3 regions of the Bradyrhizobium sp. 170 genome follow, and region 2 is predicted to be linked to each of the others. Evidence: predicted binding sites of a transcription regulator. Region 2 holds the regulator's gene; each other region holds the start of a gene.
What was found. Region 2 encodes LexA, which represses DNA repair genes until DNA is damaged. Its sites were predicted from a motif close to TGTTCNNNNTGTGTTCNG; they were not measured.
Positions count from the first base shown of each region.

Region 1: IVB05_RS41360 (helicase-related protein) is a predicted target of LexA. The motif match lies at 1,655-1,672, and genes of this name have one in related genera.
Region 3: recA (recombinase RecA) is a predicted target of LexA. The motif match lies at 2,693-2,710, and genes of this name have one in related genera.

Region 1 is NZ_CP064703.1:8,755,116-8,761,841, reverse strand. It holds gene IVB05_RS41365 (DUF3108 domain-containing protein) at 515-1,318, shown strand; gene IVB05_RS41360 (helicase-related protein) at 1,857-5,300, shown strand; gene IVB05_RS41355 (RNA-binding S4 domain-containing protein) at 5,313-5,582, shown strand; gene fdxA (ferredoxin FdxA) at 5,719-6,057, shown strand; gene IVB05_RS41345 (CarD family transcriptional regulator) at 6,471-6,726, shown strand, end outside.
Region 2 is NZ_CP064703.1:4,263,489-4,270,214, forward strand. It holds gene IVB05_RS19695 (hypothetical protein) at 1-154, opposite strand, end outside; gene IVB05_RS19700 (SPW repeat protein) at 418-780, shown strand; gene IVB05_RS19705 (hypothetical protein) at 892-1,149, opposite strand; gene IVB05_RS19710 (ComEC/Rec2 family competence protein) at 1,303-3,600, shown strand; gene IVB05_RS19715 (hypothetical protein) at 3,711-3,992, opposite strand; gene IVB05_RS19720 (hypothetical protein) at 4,032-4,448, opposite strand; gene lexA (transcriptional repressor LexA) at 4,699-5,400, opposite strand; gene glp (gephyrin-like molybdotransferase Glp) at 5,612-6,726, opposite strand, start outside.
Region 3 is NZ_CP064703.1:6,506,932-6,513,657, forward strand. It holds gene IVB05_RS30390 (hypothetical protein) at 1-106, opposite strand, end outside; gene IVB05_RS30395 (hypothetical protein) at 376-1,380, opposite strand; gene recA (recombinase RecA) at 1,490-2,578, opposite strand; gene IVB05_RS30405 (hypothetical protein) at 3,652-3,831, shown strand; gene IVB05_RS30410 (hypothetical protein) at 4,876-5,067, shown strand; gene IVB05_RS30415 (hypothetical protein) at 5,220-5,447, shown strand; gene IVB05_RS30420 (hypothetical protein) at 5,621-5,872, shown strand; gene IVB05_RS30425 (PilZ domain-containing protein) at 5,869-6,204, opposite strand; gene IVB05_RS30430 (hypothetical protein) at 6,310-6,540, opposite strand; gene IVB05_RS30435 (hypothetical protein) at 6,622-6,726, opposite strand, start outside.

The DNA of each region.
Region 1 (6,726 bases), 4.5 Mb from region 2:
CATAGGCAAGCGCATCTCGCGGCTGCGCGGGGGTCCAAAATCGCGTCCATTTCCAGGAACTGCGGTCGTATAGGGGGAGACGGCCGAACCGTCAAGGTTTTTGGGCGGCGTGGAGCCCGTTCCGACCAGCCCAAGCCCCTTGTTTTGACGCGTTTTCTTCACGCGAACCGGAAATCCGCTCCTGGCCCCAAGTCCGCGCAGGCTTCGTTCGAAAGCGCTGGGGTCCGGACCGCGGAATTGGGCCGGTTTGTAAGGGGTTCCAGCCACTTAAGGCATCATATAAAGGGCGCAATCCCCGCCGACACCATGGCTTTCGTTAAGGGGTAAGGCCTTGGCCTTCCGCACAGAGGCGGGCGGCGATGCGAGGCCCTGATCAAGGCGTGGTTTTCGCGAAAGCACGCGTTGTTTGCCGGATATTTCTGCCTAAATGAACATCAGCTCGCGCCGATCCCGGGACAATCCATTCGTGACCGCAAAACGCGCCGTTTCGCCCCTCTCGAGGCTCGGTTTCAGCCTGTGCGCCCTGGTGTTCGCGGCGCTGGCGCCGCAGGCCGCATCCGCGCAGGGCCGGCTCGATGCGCAATACGAGGCGACGCTGGCGGGCATCCCGGTCGGCAAGGGCGCCTGGACCATCGAAATCGGCGACGACACGTTTTCGGCCTCCGCCCAGGGCGGCACCGCCGGCCTGTTGAAGGCGTTTTCGGGCGGCACGGGTTCCGGCTCCAGCCAGGGCCGCGTCGTGGGCGGCGCGCTGGTGGCGAATGCCTATACCGCCACCACCACGACGCAGAAGAAGTCCGAAACCATCCGCCTGGTGCTGGCCAACGGCAACGTGAAGGATTTTTCGATCGATCCGGCGCCGCCGGTCGATCCTGATCGCATCGTCGTTACCGACGCGCACCGGAAGAACGTGCTCGATCCCATGACCGGCTCGATGCTGCGCGTTCCCGGCAATGGCGAGGTGCTGTCGCCGGATTCCTGCCGCACCGGCGCGGGGATTTTTGACGGACGGCTGCGCTACGACCTCAAGCTTGATTACAAGCGCATGGAAACGGTGAAGGCCGAGAAGGGCTATCACGGGCCGGCGCTGGTCTGCGCGATCTATTTCACCCCGATCGCGGGCTACATCCCCGATCGCCCCGTGATCAAATATCTCGCCACCGAACGCCGGATCGAGATCGCCTTCGTGCCGATCGCGGGAACCCGCATCCTGATTCCGTTCCGCATGACAATCCCGACGCCGTTCGGGCCGGCGATGCTGGAGGCGACGTCGTTCGTGACGACCGCGGCCCCGCCGAGGGTGGCGAAGACGAATTGAGGGTTCGGGCGGCGCCCGCGCTCTGCCGTCGTCCCTGCGAACGCAGGGACCCATACGCCGCGGCCGTGCGGATTGAGGGACTCGGAGTTGCTGGCGGCGCCAACCAATGAACGCCTGTGGTTATGGGTCCCTGCGTTCGCAGGGACGACGAAGTAGCGGAATCCAGTTGACTCTTGCCCGGTTCTGATTCGACTCCGCTCTTTAAGAATTCGACCGCCAAACCGTCGCTTGTGGAGCCCGTGTAAACTTGATCTAGTGCCGCCCCGGGCGTGTCAGCGCGAGATGTTGCGGTGAACGTATCGGGTTTCGGGAAGAGTCAGCGATTCGGGCGCGTTTCGTTCCAGACTCGTTCCAGAGCTTAAGCCGCGACCGCATCGCCGTCGCAAAGTGAAACAGAATCGGCCGAATTGACGCCATGCGACCAGAAAGGCTTCCGTCATCGAAGCGAAGCAATCCATAGCGCGGCATAGGAACCATGGATTGCTTCGTCGCTTCGCTCCTCGCAATGACGAACGCATAGAAGAAACACCTGCACATAATGGCTTTCTCACCTTCCACGTTCGCGGCTGATCGCGCGCCCGGCGCCGGCGTTACCGCCGTGCTCGGGCCGACCAACACCGGCAAGACGCATCTGGCGATCGAGCGGATGCTGGGGCATTCCTCCGGCGTGATCGGCCTGCCGCTGCGGCTGCTCGCGCGCGAGGTCTACAACAAGATCGCGGATCGTGCGGGTGCCGAGAGCGTTGCGCTGATCACGGGCGAGGAGAAGATCAAGCCGAAGAACCCGCGCTACTGGGTCTCCACTGTGGAAGCGATGCCCAGGGATCTCGACGTGTCGTTTCTCGCCGTCGATGAAATCCAGATCGCGGCCGATCTCGAGCGCGGGCACGTTTTCACCGACCGCATCCTGCACCGCCGCGGCCGCGACGAGACGCTGCTGCTGGGCGCCGCCACCATGCGCCCGATCATCGAGCGGCTATTGCCCGGCGCGTCCATCATCACACGGCCGCGGCTGTCGCAGCTCGAATTCGCCGGCGACCGCAAGATCACGCGCCAACCCAGACGTACCGCGATCGTCGCGTTCTCGGCCGATGAAGTCTACGCCATTGCCGAACTGATCCGCCGTCAGCATGGCGGCGCTGCCGTCGTATTGGGCTCGCTTAGCCCACGCACACGCAATGCGCAGGTGGCGATGTTCCAGAATGGCGACGTCGATTATCTCGTCGCCACCGACGCCGTCGGCATGGGGCTGAACCTCGATGTCGATCACGTCGCGTTCGCCTCCGACCGCAAATACGACGGCTACCAGTTCCGAAGGCTCAATCCGTCCGAGTTCGCGCAGATCGCGGGCCGTGCGGGGCGCGCCACGCGCAACGGCACCTTCGGCACCACGGGCCGCTGCGCGCCGTTCGAGCCGGAACTGGTGAACGCGCTGCAGAACCACACGTTCGACAGCGTCAAAATGCTGCAGTGGCGCAACTCAAAACTGGACTTCGCCTCGCTCGGCGCGCTTCAGGTGTCGCTGGCGCTGTCGCCGGGGCATGAGGCCTTGACCCGCGCGCCGATTGCCGAAGATTTGCGCGTGCTCGATCATGCGGCGCGCGACGGCGAGGTGAGGGACATGGCCCACGGCGCGGCCGCCGTGGAACGGCTGTGGGACGCCTGCCAGATCCCGGATTACCGCAAGATCGCACCCGCTGCCCACGCCGAGCTCGTGACCACGCTTTATGCATTCCTGATGAAAAAGGGCCGCATACCGGACGCCTGGTTCGCCGCCCAGGTCGACCAGGCCGACCGCGTCACCGGCGATATCGACACGCTGTCGGGCCGGATTGCGCAAATCCGCACCTGGACCTTCGTCGCCAACCGCCCGGACTGGCTGTCCGACCCCGACCACTGGCAGGGGATCGCCCGGGAGGTCGAAAATAAATTATCCGATGCGCTGCATGAACGGCTTACGGAGCGTTTCGTTGACCGCCGTACCAGTGTATTGATGCGCCGCCTGCGGGAGAACTCAGTTTTGAATACGGAAATTGGCAAGACCGGCGAAGTGATTGTGGAAGGCCACGCGATCGGCCGGCTCGATGGATTTACCTTTGCGCCCGATGCGGCGGAAGCCGGCTCGGACGCCAAGGCGTTGCAGGCGGCCGCCCAGCAGGTGCTCGCCAGCGAGATCGATGCGCGCGCTACAAAACTTGCCGCAGCGCCCGACGATCAGTTCGTGCTGACGTCAGACGGCACCATTCGCTGGACCGGCGATGCGGTCGCAAAGCTGGTCGCGGCCGACGACGCGCTGCATCCGCGATTGCGTATCATTGCCGACGACCGCCTCAACGGCGCGCCGCGCGAGGCCGTGCAGGCGCGGCTCGATCTCTGGCTGAAGACGCATATCGAAAAGCTGCTCGGCCCGCTGTTCGGGCTGTCGAAGGCCGAGGACATCACCGGCATCGGGCGCGGCATCGCGTTCCAACTGGTCGAGAGCCTCGGCGTGCTGGAGCGCGCAAAGATTTCTGCCGAGATGAAGGATCTCGACCAGGCCTCGCGCGCCACCTTGCGCAAATACGGCGTGCGGTTCGGCGCCTATCACATCTATTTCCCCGGGCTCCTGAAGCCCGCCGCGCGCGCGCTGGCTTCGCTGCTGTGGGCCGAGAAGCAGGACAATGTCGACATGTCCGCGCTCTCTGGCGCGCAGCATCTGGCGAGCTCGGGCCGCACCTCGTTCCCGGTCGACAAGGCGTTGCACCGCGACGCCTATCGCCTGCTCGGCTATCGCCAGTGCGGCGAGCGCGCGGTGCGCGTCGATATTCTGGAACGGCTCGCCGATCTCATTCGTCCGGCGCTGGCGTGGCGCGCGAGCTCGCCCGGCGAAAAGCCGACCGGCGCGTTCGATGGCCGCGGCTTTGTGGTGACGCAGGCGATGACCTCGCTGACGGGATCTGCCGGCGAGGATTTTGCCTCGATCCTGCGCGCGCTCGGCTACCGCATGGACAAGCGCCCGCCGCTGCCGCCGAAGCCCGCGCCTGAGGTCGTTGTCGAGACCGTCTCCGCCGAGACGCCGCCGGTTGAGGCGAGTGCCGAGGTAGCGGCAGAGATGTCGGCAGAAGAAGTCGCGGCCGAATTGCCTGTTGCGAGCGAGCCCGTGTCATCGGCCTCGCTGCTGCCGGAGGTCTCGCTGGCCCCGGCTGCCAGCGAAGAGCCCGCTTCTGCCGTCGAGACGGCGCCCGCCGAGACCACGCCGGCAGAAGCCGCGATCGCGGACGCGCCCCCGGAACAGGAGGCGATGGACACGATCAGCGCCGCGGAAGCTGCCGCCGAGCCTGCAACTGCGAGCGAAGCTCCTAGTGAAGGCGCTGCCGCAGAAGCCGCTCCCGTCGAGGCCGCTGGCACAGAGACAAAACCCGAGACGCCGGCCGAGCCGCAGTTCGTCGAAGTCTGGCGGCCCGGCGGCCGTTCCGACGAGCGCCGCCCGCATCACGACCGCAACCGCCAGCGTCATCACGGCCGCCCGGCCGAAGGCGCGCCAGCCGCCAGCGGCGAAGGCGCCGAGGGCGCGCCGCGCGAGCAGCGTCATCGGCGCGGTCGCCGCAATGACTTCCGCAAACCCCGCGAAGGTGCGCCGGCGGATGCCACGGCTGCCCCGGTGGCGGCTGAGGGCGCACCGGCGGCGGCTGAAGTGCGTCAGGACCGTCCACCCCGCGAGCGTTTTGAAGGCAAGGGCCGCGACGGCGACCGCCGCGACAAGTTCGATCGCAACAAGGGCGACCGCAACAAGGGTGGTGGCCGCGACAAGGGCGAGCGCGGCGGCCGTGATTTCGGCGGCCGCGACAAGGGCGGCCGCGACAAGCGCGACTCAGGGCCATCGCACCGTCAGTGGGCGACCAGTGCGGCGCCGCGTGAGCGCGACCGTCCGGTCGATCCCAATTCGCCATTTGCAAAACTGGCGGCGCTGAAGGAACAGCTCGCCGGCAATCGCAAGGAATAGTCGAGCAGATATTTGGAGCGGCAGCGTCTCGATAAGTGGCTGTGGCACGCGCGGGTGGTGAAGGCCCGCACCTCCGCTGCCGCGCTCGTCGAGGCCGGCCACGTCCGCATCAACGGCGTGCGCGAGAAGGCGCCGGGCCATTCGGTGAAAGTCGGCGACGTGCTGACGATCGGGCTCGATCGCACCGTGCGCGTTCTCAAGGTGATCGGATTCTCCGAGCGGCGGGGCGACGCTGCGGCCGCGCGCGTGCTCTATGATGATTTGCAGAACGGCAAACAATAACTATCTGCATTGAGCTCGCGGGAACGCCTGAAAAACGGCGGTTTGCGGCCTTCCGCTTCCCTTGCGGCAGCGCACCGCATGCGCTACGCAGACCCCGGAAAACTGATCCGTCTCGGAGCCTTGTTCGGAGCCCTGGATGACTTACGTCGTCACTGAAGCCTGCATCAAATGCAAATATACCGACTGCGTTGAGGTCTGCCCCGTCGACTGCTTCTACGAGGGCGAGAACATGCTGGTCATCCATCCGGACGAATGCATCGACTGCGGCGTCTGCGAACCCGAATGTCCCGCCGACGCCATCAAGCCGGACACCGAGCCCGGCCTGGAGAAGTGGCTCGAGGTCAACACCGAGTACGCCAAGAGCTGGCCCAACATCACTCAGAAGAAGGACATGCCGCCCGACGCGAAAGAATTCGAGGGTGTGGAAGGCAAGTTCGAGAAATATTTTTCCAAGGAGCCCGGTAGCGGCGACTAGGCTGTGGATAAGTTAAGGGCTCGTTGAGCCTGTTTTCGGCCCCAAACTGAACCGAACCAGCTTGGCGGATTTAACCCTGTTAACGGACTTATGGCGGAACCGGCCCTGTAAAGGCCCGGAACCCGGCGTAAATCATTGATTTTTGCGGAAAATGTGCTATATTGGGCACATTACAAGCCGATCCTGGCCATGCGTAACTTTGGCCCCGGTGGGTTCCCGTAAAACATCGAACAGGGGCGTGGCAGTTCCGCGCGCAGGCTGTGTCACAGAAAACGCGTAAAAAGAGTGCTTCCAAGACCACGAAAAAAGCCGCTCCGGCCAGCCGCAGCGCAACCAAAGGCCGTGCCAAGGCGACCGTAAAGGCTGCCAGGAAGGTTGCGGCCACAAAGTCCTCAAAGAACAAAAGAAGCGCAATGCCAGAAAAGACTGCCAAGACTGCCGCGAAAGCGACGGGTTCGAAGACCACTGCGTCGAAAGTTGCTGCCAAGGCTCCTGTGAAGACCCCTGTGAAGGCTGCGCCCCCGAAAGCCGCCGTTGCTGCGCCGAAGGCTCCCGTCAAGCCGGCCGCCGCCGCGCCGCGCGTCGAGGAGCCGAAGAAGGTCGTGACCCAGCGTCAGGGCTTCAAGGCCAATGAATTTGTGGTCTATCCCGCCCACGGCGTCGGCCAGA
Region 2 (6,726 bases):
TCATGGCGTCTTCGATATGCCGCCAGGTTCTGGCCAGTTCGACCTCGCCTTTTGCCTCGAGTTCGATGGCGTTCTGGGCAGCTTCTGCAATGGCCTTGGCGCCATGTGCTTCCAGCAACTGCCGCGCATAGTCGTGGATTTCGATTTCTCGCATGGCGTCATGCTCCTCTCGTTCTGAGCGCAACTGTGAATTCCAGTCGGGCCGAGAGCCGTAGACGTTGACACCTCGTCAAGCGCCCACAGTGTGCATCCTGCTGCGGCGCACTTGCAAGAGCGCTTTCAAGAGCGCTTTCCGGGCGGGCTGCCGGGACTGGATGGTGGCTCGGGGGGCAAGAGCAGCGGCAACACATCGCAGGCCGGACGGATACGCTTTCAGTGCCGCACCACCATATCCATGGGGGAAGGGAGGTGAGCATTATGCGCATTCAACACTGGCAGGACGTTGCCAGCCTGGTAGTGGGTGCGTGGCTGGTCGCGTCGCCGTTTGTCCTGGGCATGGCCGGGGCAGCGGTCTGGCTAACCATCGCACTCGGGTTGGGCGTCATCCTGTTTGCCGTCGAGGCATTTGTCATTCCTTCCTACCTGGAGGAATGGGGAGAGATGCTTCTGGGTCTGGCACTGGTGGTCGCACCGTGGACGGTCGGCTACGAGCCGGGCGCAGCGACGGTGAGCAGCTTGTTGTCGGGCCTACTGGTGATCCTGTTTGCTGTCTGGGAGCTGATGACGGATCGTGATTTCAGCACTTGGTGGCACGATCGCTGGCATCACGGCGCCGGCTGAGGACGAGGAAGTTGATCGCCCTGTCGGCTTGACCGCTATCGCATAGCGGTCGGCCGCGACGGGCGTTGTCTTGAACTGATCGCGCAGTAGGTCGCGGCGTCGACGAACCCGCTAGCAGCCCCGGCAAATGCTGCGCAGCGATTTTGCGAGTTGGGCGTCTTCCTGCGTCATGGGCTCGTAAGGCTTTTGCTGCTCCGCCTCCCGGGCCTCGCTGGCTTTCTGCCGCGCGGCGCGCGCCGTTTCCTGGCGCTGGTAGCACGCCTCGCGCTCTAGCCTCGCCTCGATGAAGCGGCATTGTTCGGCCGCTGCCAGTGCGGACGGCAGACCCGTTATCGCCAGTGCAATCGAAATGCAGGCCGCAAGCTTCATGGGATGTCCGACCTTCGTCCGATTCCTGGGATGTCCCAGTGTAGCGCCGGTCGATGTGCATTTCTTCCGGTTTCTGCATCCGTTCCGCTAGCGGCCGCAATACACCGTCCGGTAGTCTTGTGCTCTCCACGGGATCGTAAGGTGTAGACCGGGGTGGCGGAGCAGGGCGACATTTCGGGCCGGAAGCGGGGCTATGCCGGGACCTGGCCGCCACGCGCTGTGGCGCCTATTGGCGGCTTTGCGCCGTCGCGTCCCGCTTTCTGGCCGCCGCTGATCGAAACCCTGCGCGCTTGGGCGCGTGCCGAAGCCGGCGCCGGGCGGTTGCTGCCCTGGGTGCCCGTGGCATTCGGCACCGGCATCGCCTTTTATTTCGCCGCCGATCACGAGCCGGTGCTGTCGGTGGCCGCCGTCGTGGGCATCGCGCTATGCGCGGTCGCGGTCCTGTTGCGGCGGCAAAAATTCTTTCCTGTCGCCGTCATGATCGCCGCCGTCGCCGCGGGCTTTGCGATCGCGACCTGGAAGACGGCGCGGGTCGCGCATGGCGTGCTGGCGCGGCCGATGTTTTCGGTATCGTTGACGGGCTTTGTCGAAACGCGTGACATCCGCGAGCGCACCGACCGCTTTGTCCTGCGCGTCGTCACCATGGAAAGCGCGCGCGGAACGACCAGGCTCGAGCGCGTGCGGCTATCGGTGAAGAAGGGCACGGCGCCCGCGGTCGGCAGCTTCGTCGAGCTCAAGGCGCGGCTGTTGCCGCCGCTCACGCCGGTGCGGCCGGGCAGCTACGATTTCAGCCGCGACATGTTCTTTGCCGGCATCGGCGCCTCCGGCTTCGTGATGGGCGCGATCAAGACCGCGGAGCCGCCCGCTACCGGCGGCGGGCTGCGCCTGCGCTATTCGGCGTTCATGCAGGGCCTGCGCGATACGATCGACGCGCGGATCAGGACCACGCTGGAGGGTGACAAGCGCGCGATTGCAACCGCGCTGTTGACCGGGCGGCGCGACGCGATCTCGCCGCCGGTGAACGACGCGATGTTCATCTCCGGTCTCGGCCATGTCCTTTCAATCTCGGGCTATCACATGGCCGTCGTCGCGGGCGTCGTGTTCTTTGCGGTGCGGGCGCTGCTGGCGCTGTTTCCGGTTCTCACGGTTGGCTACGCCATCAAGAAATGGGCGGCTGCGGCAGCCCTGGTCGCCGCCGCGTTCTATCTGTTGCTGTCGGGCGCCGAGGTCGCGACGCAGCGCTCGTTCTTCATGACGGCCGTGGTGCTGATCGCGGTCATGGTCGATCGCCGGGCGATTACGTTTCGCACGCTCGCGGTCGCGGCCCTGATCGTGCTGACAGTCGCGCCGGAGGCGCTGGTGCATCCGAGTTTTCAGATGTCGTTTGCGGCGACGCTTGGCCTCGTTGCCCTGGTGCAGATCGGCATGCCGCGTTTGTTCGCGACGCCGGACCATACCGCGACCGCCCGCGTGGCGCTGTGGGGTGGCCGCGAGATCACGATGCTGTTGCTGGCCTCATTGGTGGCGGGGCTCGCGACCATGCCGTACGCGGCCTTTCACTTCCACCGGGTGACGCCTTACGGCGTGCTCGCCAATCTCGCGGCGATGCCGGTGGTGTCAGCGCTGGTGATGCCGGCGGGCCTGCTCGGACTCGTCGCGATGCCGTTCGGGTTCGATCGCCTGTTCTGGGCGATCATGGGTGTCGGCATCGACTGGATGATCGCGGTGACGCAATGGGTCGCGGCTTTGCCCGGCGCGGTCGGCCGCGTGCCGGCGTTCGGCATCGGCCCGCTGATTGCGGCCAGCCTCGGCATCATCCTGCTCGGCCTGTTGCGCACGCCGCTGCGCTGGTCGGGCGCCGTACTGGTCGTGGTTGCGGCGCTCTGGGCGGCGAGGGTGCCGCAGCCAGATATCCTGATTTCCGCCGATGGCCGCAATGTCGGCGTCCGTGGGCAGGACGGCCGGCTGCATCTGATGCATGCGGCAAAGGGCTCCCGGGATTCTTTCCTGCTGAAGGAGTGGCTGGCGGCGGATGCGGACGCCCGAACGGCGGCTGACGCGTCGCTCACATCAGGCGTCTCATGCGACGATTTTGGCTGCGTGATGCAATCCGCCGGCGGCACCCTGATCGCGCAGGCGCTCAGGCCCGAGGCACTCTCGGACGATTGCGAGCGCGCCGCGCTGATTGTGACGCTGCGGCAGGCGCCCGCTTCCTGCGCGGCTTCCGTCATCGATGCCGACCGGCTGCGGCGGCAGGGCGCGATGGCGCTGCGGCGAGGCCGTGACGGATTTGTCGTCGAGGCGGCCAAACCCAGAGGGATCGACCGCCCGTGGTCGCCGGCCATCGCGGACGAGAGCGAAGCAGACGCAGCCGTTCTGGCGCCGCGCGTCGTGCCGCCGCGCGCGGTCGACGCCACGCCGGCCGAGGCCGATCTTCAGGCGGAGGAATAGAGCGTTTTCCAGCGAAAGCCTGCCCCGGACTTGATCCGGGGTGGAGACCGGTTCGCGTCAAGAAAACGCGTCGAATCAAAAATCTGGAGCCCCAGGGCTCCAGACGAACTTCAGTGCTCGTCGAGCGGGGGGCTTGAGGGACTGGCCGGTATTTCGAATGCGCCGAGGTGGAATTCCTCCGGCGCGTCGGGGGTCGACGGCAGGTTGACCAGCGTGAACGACGCCTCGGGGAATTGCCGCCAGATCGCGAGATCTTCGGCCGTGATGGTGAGCCAGCCGTACCGGAACATGTACCGTCCGGGCTCCGTGACGCGTCCGGCTCTTTGCCATGTGACTTTGTTGACCACCGACTGCCCCTCGGCGCCTAGTTTCTCAAAAAACCATATCACCATGATCCGCCGGCCTGAACCGGCGGATCACATGCGCGTCGTTTATCCGGTCACGATGGATTCGGCCGGTGGCGCTTCCGTCACCTTTGCCGCACGTTCGCCCTCGGTCACCGGCAATTGCAGTACGGTCGCGCGCTGGCCTTCGCAAAGCTGCGTCACCAGCACATGGCTTCCGTCCGGAAATTCGATCGCGTCATGGTGGCGATCGGTCACTTCGGGTTCGATCTGGTTGAACTTGCCGACCCGCCAGTCGGTGGTTCGCGTCCAGATCCACCGGTTGTCGTATTTGACGTCCTCGGCGAACGCCAGTTCGGTGCCGGGAAGCATGCAGACCGCCACTGAAGGCTCGCGTTCCGACGCAAAGCCGCGGGTCGATGTACCGCGGAATGTCGTGGTGATCAGCGTCTCGCCGACCTTGGCAGGCCGCGTCGCCACAGCGTGCAGGCTATAGTCACACATCGGATGGCTCCCTCGTTTGAGATAGCTGACCCGTGTCTGCAAGAAGGAGGCACAGGCCTCTATCAGAGTGGACATATTCAGAGCGGACTTGGCGCAGAGCCTTTTCTTGTTTCTGGGCAATTCTGCGGCTAGCGCACTGCGTCAAAATCACAAACGCGCTAACGCAGTTTTGTTCCAGGCATGCAGCAAAAAACCCCGGCCGAAAGGCCGGGGCGGGATTGCCGTCGCAGTCACGTCCGCATCCAGCAGGTCAATATTTGCGGTACAGCCCGATCAGCTTGCCCTGAATCCGGACCCGGTTCGGCGGCAGGATGCGGACTTCGTAGGCGGCATTGGCGGGCTCCAGCGCGATCGAGGCGCCGCGGCGGCGGAAGCGTTTTAGCGTGGCTTCCTCCTCGTCGATCAGCGCCACCACGATGTCGCCGGTGTCGGCGGTCTCGTTGCGCTGGATCAGCGCCATGTCGCCGTCGAGAATGCCGGCGTCCACCATGGAATCGCCGCGCACTTCGAGCGCGTAATGCTCGCCGGAGCCGAGCATGTCAGGCGGCACGCTGATGGTGTGGCTGCGGGTCTGCAGCGCCTCGATCGGCGTACCGGCGGCGATCCGGCCCATCACGGGCACGGCAACCGGGCGATTGCCGTCGTCCTCGCTGGCCGGCGCGCTTACGGAGCGTTTGCCGAGCGTGCCTTCGATGACGCTCGGCGTGAAGCCGCGGCGGCCGTTAGCGGCGGCAGCCAGCTCCGGCAGCTTGATGACTTCGATGGCGCGGGCGCGGTTGGGCAGGCGGCGGATGAAGCCGCGCTCCTCCAGCGCCGTAATGAGGCGGTGAATTCCGGATTTCGAGCGCAGGTCGAGCGCATCCTTCATCTCGTCGAAGGAGGGCGGTACGCCGGCTTCCTTCAGCCGTTCATTGATGAAACGCAGAAGTTCATACTGTTTGCGCGTAAGCATCGCGAGCATTCCCCCGGTTGGTACAGTCTTTCGGTCCCGAATCTCCAGGGTCCATTGCGGGAGTCCCCAAAACTCCCAACCATAGACACTAGCAGTCGAAACAAATCATGAACGGACACTATATGTTCGATATGTGTTCCGCAACCACTTAATTTCAGGTGAACGCATTGCGGCTTCGGCTGAAGACACCCTCAAAGGCGCAGTTCAGGCGTCATTCCGGCAGCCGGAGCAGCTCGCACCGCGAACCCTTCGCGGCAGCCGGCGCGAACGGCGGACGTATCACAAGTGCCCGTGCCGCAGCGAGATTCCCTAATAGCGATGAGTCCTGGTGGTTCACCGGCACCGCGATCAGCGTGCCGTCTTCGCGCTCTTCGAGGCGTGCCCGAAGATAGTCTTCGCGCTGGTCGTTGGCAGCGAGATCGCGGCCCAGCAGGGCGCTTTCGCGCCGATGATGGACGGTGTCGCGGCCCGATAATGCACGAATCAACGGCACCAGAAACAGGAAGCCGCAGACATAGGAGGAGACGGGATTGCCGGGCAGGCCGATCACCCGCATCGCACCCAGCCTGCCATGCATCATCGGCTTGCCCGGCCGCATCGCGATCCGCCAGAACGCCATGGTCGTCCCCTCGGCCTCCAGCGACCGCTTGACGAGGTCATGGTCGCCGACCGAGGCGCCGCCCATGGTGATCAGGATATCTGCTTCAAGCTCGCGCGCACGGCGGATGCCTTGCGCGGTGGCGGCGACCGTGTCGGCGGCGATTCCGAGATCGACGACCTCGGCGTCCTCGGCGCGCGCCAGCGCACGGATTCCGTAGCCGTTGGAGTAGACGATCTGGCCCGGGCCCGGGGTCGACCCCGGCATCACCAGCTCGTCACCGGTCGCAAGCACCGCGACCTTCGGGCGGCGGTGCACCGCAAGCTCCGGATAGTTCATGCCGGCGGCGAGCGACAGGTCGCGGTCGGTGAGGTGGCGTCCGCGCGTGAGCAGCACGTCACCCTCGCGGAAATCGACGCCGGCAGGCCGGATATGTCGGCCGGAAACGGCGGCTTCCGTGATGTTGATATGGTCACCGTCGACGCCGGTGTCTTCCTGGATGATGACGGCGTCGGCGCCATCAGGGATCACGCCGCCGGTGAAGATCCGCACCGCTTCGCCTCGGCCTACCTTGCGCTCGAACGGGCGGCCGGCCGCGACCTCGCCGATCACCTTCAGCCGTGCCGAGATATCGGCGGCATCCGCCGCGCGCACCGCATAGCCGTCCATCGCCGACATCGCCTGCGGCGGTTGCGTCCGCCGTGCCGCGACGTCGCGCGCCAGCACAC
Region 3 (6,726 bases), 2.2 Mb from region 2:
GAGAGGCATCCACGTGTCGCAAAATTATCCTTAAGGTTTTCGCCCGCGGGCCGAGATAATCCAATAGCCAGATCAATACCAGTTGGGCGTTCGGCTCGGTTTCCATCCAGAGTTCGACCGTTTCGCAACGTTCGCAAGCCTCGATTAACCCGAGATCCCTGAAGCCGAATAGCTGACGGCGCTGCCGGGGCTCAGAATAGAGCCAACTCGAGTCCGGTCCTTGCGTTGTCCTTTCTTCCAAAAATGCTGCAAGCTCCGCATCGGAACGCGGCGCCCCCCAAACCATCCGAAGCTCGAGGGCAATCACCAGATCGGCAAGACCGGCCGATACAACGCAGCCCGCACTTGAGGAATCTGACGTCAGGATCAAACGCGTCACGGTACGCCTCGTTCAGACTTGCGGGAGGGCTTGATCAGCGCCGGATTCCAGTGCCACAGATTATCGTTGGTCAGGTGCGTGCCGCCCCACCAGCGGTCGATTGGATTGTGCCGGCTGAAGTCTTCCTTGTGGGCGAGAACAGCCTTGCCGAATTCGGTGAGCGACAGCCGGCTGCGCAGGTAGGCCGGGTGCCGGTCTCGCAAATTTTTGCGGTCGAGCGTACGCAGTTCCTCGTCGAGGCCCGCCACGGCCGGTTGGGGCCCGAACGCCAGCCCATCCAGCAAGTAGCCGTATTCCCACTCGCCGAAGATGCGGGTTTGGCGCAGTTGGTAGAAATGGAAGAGCGCATTTGTGAGCGAGTATCCCCGCGCGATCAGTTCGAGCATCCGCATTTCCGTAGCGCCAAGCCCGGTCGAACTTGACGGCAGTTCTTCGAGCAGATCGATCAGGACGGGCCTGAGAAGCGGCAAGGCACTCAAATCCTTGCCGAGCAGATCGAAGCAGGCCTCGGGCGTCGGCGCCCGATAGGCCTGCCAGGCCGCGCTTGCCGTCTCAAGTTCCTTGTCAGTGACATCGACAACCACCGGCCGCCACCTGCCGAGCTGCGTAAGCTCAATCATCGCGAGGTCAATCAGACAAAATTTCAACTTGGCGATCGTCTTTGGATAAGACCGGAAATAATCGAGCAGCCAGACCAGGCTCAACTGAGCATTGGGTTGTACGTCGAACCATAGTTCGACGGCCTCGTAGTGCTGACAGAATTCAGCCAGGCTGAGATTCCTGCGACGCCTGTTCTTGCTCTGATTCAATCGGCTGACAAAGTCCGACCAATGACGCCCGCGTTTGACATCGGGTGTGCGCGGGCCGAGGTAGGTTGCGAGTTCATCCGGCGAAGGCAACTCTCCCCAGCCGAAACGAAAGAAGGAATCAACCGCAAGATCGGCGAATTCCGAGCTGGTGAATTCCGGGATCGACCAGCCGGTCAGGATCAGAGGCTTCATCGCACTCATCCACTACACAACAAAACGGGCGCTGAAGACGTCGGCAACTCAACGTCTACAACACCCGTCCGTCCGTTTCAGGCCTTAACCCCTGAAGCGTTTCTGAAGCTTATTCGTCCGCCGGCTCCTCGCCGTCGGCGTCGCGTTCGGCAGGGCCTGCCAGGATCTGTTCGGCGATCAGGCCGGAATTCTGGCGGATCGCCATCTCGATCTTGGCGACCATGTCGGGATTGGCCTTGAGGAAGGCTTTTGAGTTTTCGCGTCCCTGCCCCAGCCGCTGGCTGTCATAGGAGAACCAGGCACCGGATTTTTCGACGATGCCGGCCTTGACGCCGAGATCGAGGATCTCACCCATCTTGGAGACGCCCTCGCCATACATGATGTCGAACTCGACCTGCTTGAAGGGCGGCGCCAGCTTGTTCTTCACCACCTTGACGCGGGTGGTGTTGCCGACCACTTCGTCGCGTTCCTTGATCGCACCGATGCGGCGGATGTCGAGGCGGACGGAGGCGTAAAATTTCAGCGCGTTGCCGCCGGTGGTGGTTTCCGGCGAGCCGTACATCACCCCGATCTTCATGCGGATCTGGTTGATGAAGATCACCATGGTGTTGGACTTGTTGATCGAGGCGGTGAGCTTGCGCAGCGCCTGGCTCATCAGCCGCGCCTGCAGGCCGGGCAGCGCATCGCCCATCTCGCCTTCGAGTTCGGCCTTCGGCACCAGGGCCGCAACGGAGTCGACCACCAGCACGTCAACCGCGCCTGAGCGCACCAGCGTGTCGCAGATTTCCAGCGCCTGCTCGCCGGTGTCGGGCTGCGAGATCAGGAGCTCGTCGATGTTGACGCCGAGCTTGCGCGCATAGACCGGGTCGAGCGCATGTTCGGCGTCGATGAAGGCGCAGATGCCGCCCTTCTTCTGTCCCTCCGCCACCGTGTGCAGCGCCAGCGTGGTCTTGCCTGAAGATTCCGGCCCGTAGATCTCGACTACGCGCCCCCTCGGCAGGCCGCCGACGCCCAGCGCGATATCGAGCCCGAGCGATCCCGAAGAGATGGTTTCGATGTCCATCGAACGGTCGTTCTTGCCCAGCTTCATCACCGAGCCCTTGCCGAACTGGCGCTCGATCTGGGAGAGCGCGGCAGACAGGGCCTTGGTCTTATCCATGGAGGATCCTTCAACGATACGCAGGGCAGTGGCGGACATAATACGTGCTCCTTATGGCGGGGATTCGCGAGCGGGACAAACGGGCGGTGGCAGGTTTTGGATTCGATTTCGGGATTCGTTGGCGTATAGGAATTTCGTACCACGTTTGTTCTATGTTCGCAATATGTTCTTTTCCCGCGAAGGGTGCGCTGGCCTGTTTCGAACCCTGGTGGCCGGTTTTGAAGTTAACGGTGGCCTAATTCACAGCCTCGCAACAAGATGGAGGCAACGCCCATGGCGTCTCTCTCAACCAGGAGTTTCATCGCAGGTTCGACAATCTGTATGGCTTTTGCAGCTTTGAATGGAGCCGCCTTGGCGGAGTCGCTGGGTTTATCAATGCCGCGCCGCCGTCCGCGCGGAAATGAAGGGGCCCGATTGCCGGATGCCGATACCCCCGAACCCGACGAGCCACTGCAATATACCCTCTAACGCGGAGGTCGAGGTTATGGACAATAAAATCAATGAATGCGTCAAGCGGGGTGGTCCGGGACGATAAGCAAGAACGAGATCATGATGGAGGTCTAGAGGCCGCCTCAGTTGGCGGCCTCTTGGTACTGGCCTGTTGGTATTGGCCTGGGGCGATGGCCGGTTTTTCATCTGCGAATGGCCTGTTTCCGGCCAGTACTCAGGCCCATGATCACGAAAACAGAAAGACCCCGATCAGCAAACCTGCTGCAAATGCCCAGAGGCCTAGCGTGCAGGCCGAAACAATGCGGACGAGAATACGGAGGTCCTGCGGGATCTCGTGGGATCGATCCATCATTGCAGCCGTCCCCCTGCGCAGCATTTGCTGGGGCCGTCCTTTATGGCCGGGCGGCATCCCGGCCGCCCGACCCACGCATTAAATCCTAATTCGGGCCCCGTCTGTCCGGCTTCCGACATTGTCGTTTTCGGTGGCCTGATTTGAATTGGCGAGTGGCCGGACTGACGCCGCAACCGGCAGCGTGCCCGCCCGGACACAGGCCCCACCTTGAGTTCACTTTTGTACCGTTCCCCCCGGAACGGATTCCGCCGCAGTGCGTAATTGCATCGGGCGCGGCGGACAGTAACGGGTAGTAACGGGGAACCAGATTGTGCCGGGCAAAAAATATCTAACGGAACAAGCGGCAACCTTCCTGAAGTTTGCAATGGCCACCACGGATCCGGACGTCGCCGCGGGCTTTCTCGACAAGGCCGCCGACCTTTCGGCCAGGAGTGAAGAGGCGCCGGATGCCAGCCCCCGGCCGCCTGATGTAGAGCAGCCGGAAAGCTAGCTCTCGCGATGAGGCCGCCAACGAGCGGCCTCATCGTTTTATCGGTCCATCTGCAAGTCGAGGCGTGGGTGACGTCGCTTACAATTTTAGGCGTGCTTGCAGTTTCGCCTGAACCGTCCGTCAAGACGCGCACGCTATGTCTTACGGCATGCACACACAGGTTGCCTTCACCCCCGAACCCATCCTGCCGATACTTCAGCAGCTTGGCGCCGATCTCCTCACACGGCTCTTGAGCCTCAACCGCACCCCCGGAGCCCTCGCGGGTGCCGCAGCCGGTCCGGCCGGACGCGCCGTCGAGACCCCATATGCCGCCGCGGCAGCCTTATCCGACGCGCCAGGAATAGGAGGCCGCAAAGCCGCTGGCGACCTTGGTCTTGAGCACTCACCGGCTCGGCCAAGCGCTCCGACGGCGCGCGATCCCTCACACCTGCAGCGGTTACGCAGCTTCCTGCATTCGCGATTCCGCCGATTGATCCGACAAGGTTCAGATGTGCATGGCCGCGAAGGCGCAGTGCATGAAGACCGGCGTTCATGTCGGTCCCTATGGTCCCTATAGCGGCAGGCATTACGCCGGCATGACACGGATGTAGCGGGCCGGCCCGCCACAGCCAAACGACCCCGCCGCATGGGGCTATGCAGCGAGGTCGCCGATGACGGGGGAAATCTGGAGGACCACCCCGCCCTCGCGAGCAGATACGGCCGCTGCAAGGCCCCGTTTCAGCGTGCTAATCGCCCGGCAAATTCGTCTCGGGCCGCGTTGAACCTTTTTCATTCCGCCCAGACAAAACCTTGCCTGGGACATTGCATCACTCGGGGAATAGGCCTGCGCCGCCAAGCGACCATACTCCGCTTGCGCGGCGCAGTGCTTTTCAGCAGGGGCGGAAGCAGGGCCGGCGCGGGAATTCGGACGCGCCCGCGGGGTTGAAACGCATACCGCGCGAGGATTTCTGCCGTGCCGACCGCGCGCGGCAAATCTATTGTAAGCGGATGGAATATGGAACTTTGCGGTTCCACTCCCGTTAAGCAGAGGATGCGGGAGATTCCATGAATCACAAAGGCGTAGAATATAACCTGACCAGGTCTGAAACCCCGGGGTTCTGGCAATGGCAATTTCGGATCGGCGACCTGGTCAGGTCGGGAAATACTGAGGCGCGGCTTGCCCTGTTGGCCGTGCGCCGCGTCCAGTTAAGGATCGATCGCGAGCTGAAGCACGCAGCGCGCCAACTAACGTCCTGATTGGGGTTCGCGCGGGTTTTTCCCGGCCCCCACTCCAGTCCTTCGCAGGCACCGGCGCCTGATCAAGTTTCACATAGTTGCGTTTATTATTTTTGCAATTTTAAGTGTAAGGTTTGGATTCGAAGCGGTAGGGGCCGCGGCGGGATTTTTATATGATCTACAAGGGCGTTGAATTCACCGTGACGGCGGTCGCTCCGGGCATTTGGAAATGGCAGTTCGGTATCGGCGACAGGGTCATCGCGGGCAAAACCGAAGCCAAGCTCAATCTGCTGGCCATCCGGCGGGTTCAGCTTCGGATCGATCGGGAGCTTAAAAAAGCCGAACGGGAACATCCCGCCTCGCTGGATCCTTCTGCCGGCCGCACGTCGGAGAAATCTTAAGCAATTACAATGAGTTGAGACTAAAAGTTGACCCAGGCTAATATGCCCGGTAACGGGCATTGGCCCGTAAAAACCCGGGGTTGATCTTTGCGCGCGCCAGGAATCCACTCCACCCGCTCTTGCGGGTTCTCTGGGCCAATGGCGGCCCCATTTTGCATCTGGTTCAGCTTGCCATGCCGATCTTTTTCTTCAGCGTTCGACATGGCGAGGATGCATGCGTCAACAACGACGGTGCAGAATTTACCGATCATAACGCCGCGTGGAAGGAAATGACCGGCGTCTGCGGGGACATGATCGCGGACATTTCCCGAAAACTCTCCGAAAACGCCGAGTGGCAGATGGAATTACTGGACGAATCCCGGAAGCCGGTATTCCGGATTCGCCTGGTTGCGGAGACGCTGCAGGACACCGATCAAGAGCGCTAGGCGTGCGCCTTTTTGGGAGCCGCATCCGGTTCACTGGCCGGCGCAGCGCCCTTTCGCAGCTCCCGGGCGGAGATGAATCGGACGCCGACCAATTCGCCCTTGCGCCAGATCAACGTGCATACCCGCCGCACCTCGCCACCGGCAGTCAGCGAAAGGCCGAACACCTTCGGCACCGCGAGGTCGCCCACGTCGAGGCAGGCGCCGTTCTCGGAAATGTCGAGGATGTAGCACTGGATCCATGGCGCATCCGGCGCCGGAATCAGGAATCCGGGCTTGCGCAAGTCGACCCGAACGAACTTGCGGGCGCCTAGGTCTTTGCGGTCTCTCGCCATGATTTCTCCTGCGCGGGGAAATACTAGGCGGAATACCTGAATACCGAGTTATCGGAATTCGGCAAAAATCGAGGTTGATGCCAATTCCAGGGTGCAGATGGATTGCTAATCGGCGCTGGCAAGCCGGCGCATCGTGAATTCGATGTCACCGTCAGGCAGCTCGCGCCAGCTTTCGACCGAGCTCATATAGGCCGCCTTGGGATAGCGGTCGAGAAAGTCGCGCGCCCGTGCCCTCGCCTTGTCGCGCGGCAGCGTAAAAGTCTCGCGCAGATAGCCGTCGTCCGGCTTGCGCCGGCCGGCCATCCGGCTCGCGAGATCGCGCGGACGAAAGACCATGTCGTAAACTCCAGACACAGGACGACAGGTCGAATATAGGGCTGGCGGCGAACGAATCCTACTCGCCGCTTTTGCCAGAAGTTACTGGCTGTTGCTGCCGGTCTTGTTCTTCTTGGGCGCCGCTGCGGTCTTCGGTGTGTCGGTGCTGCGCACGGTGCCCCAGGGATCGGAAGAGGCCTTGGCGTC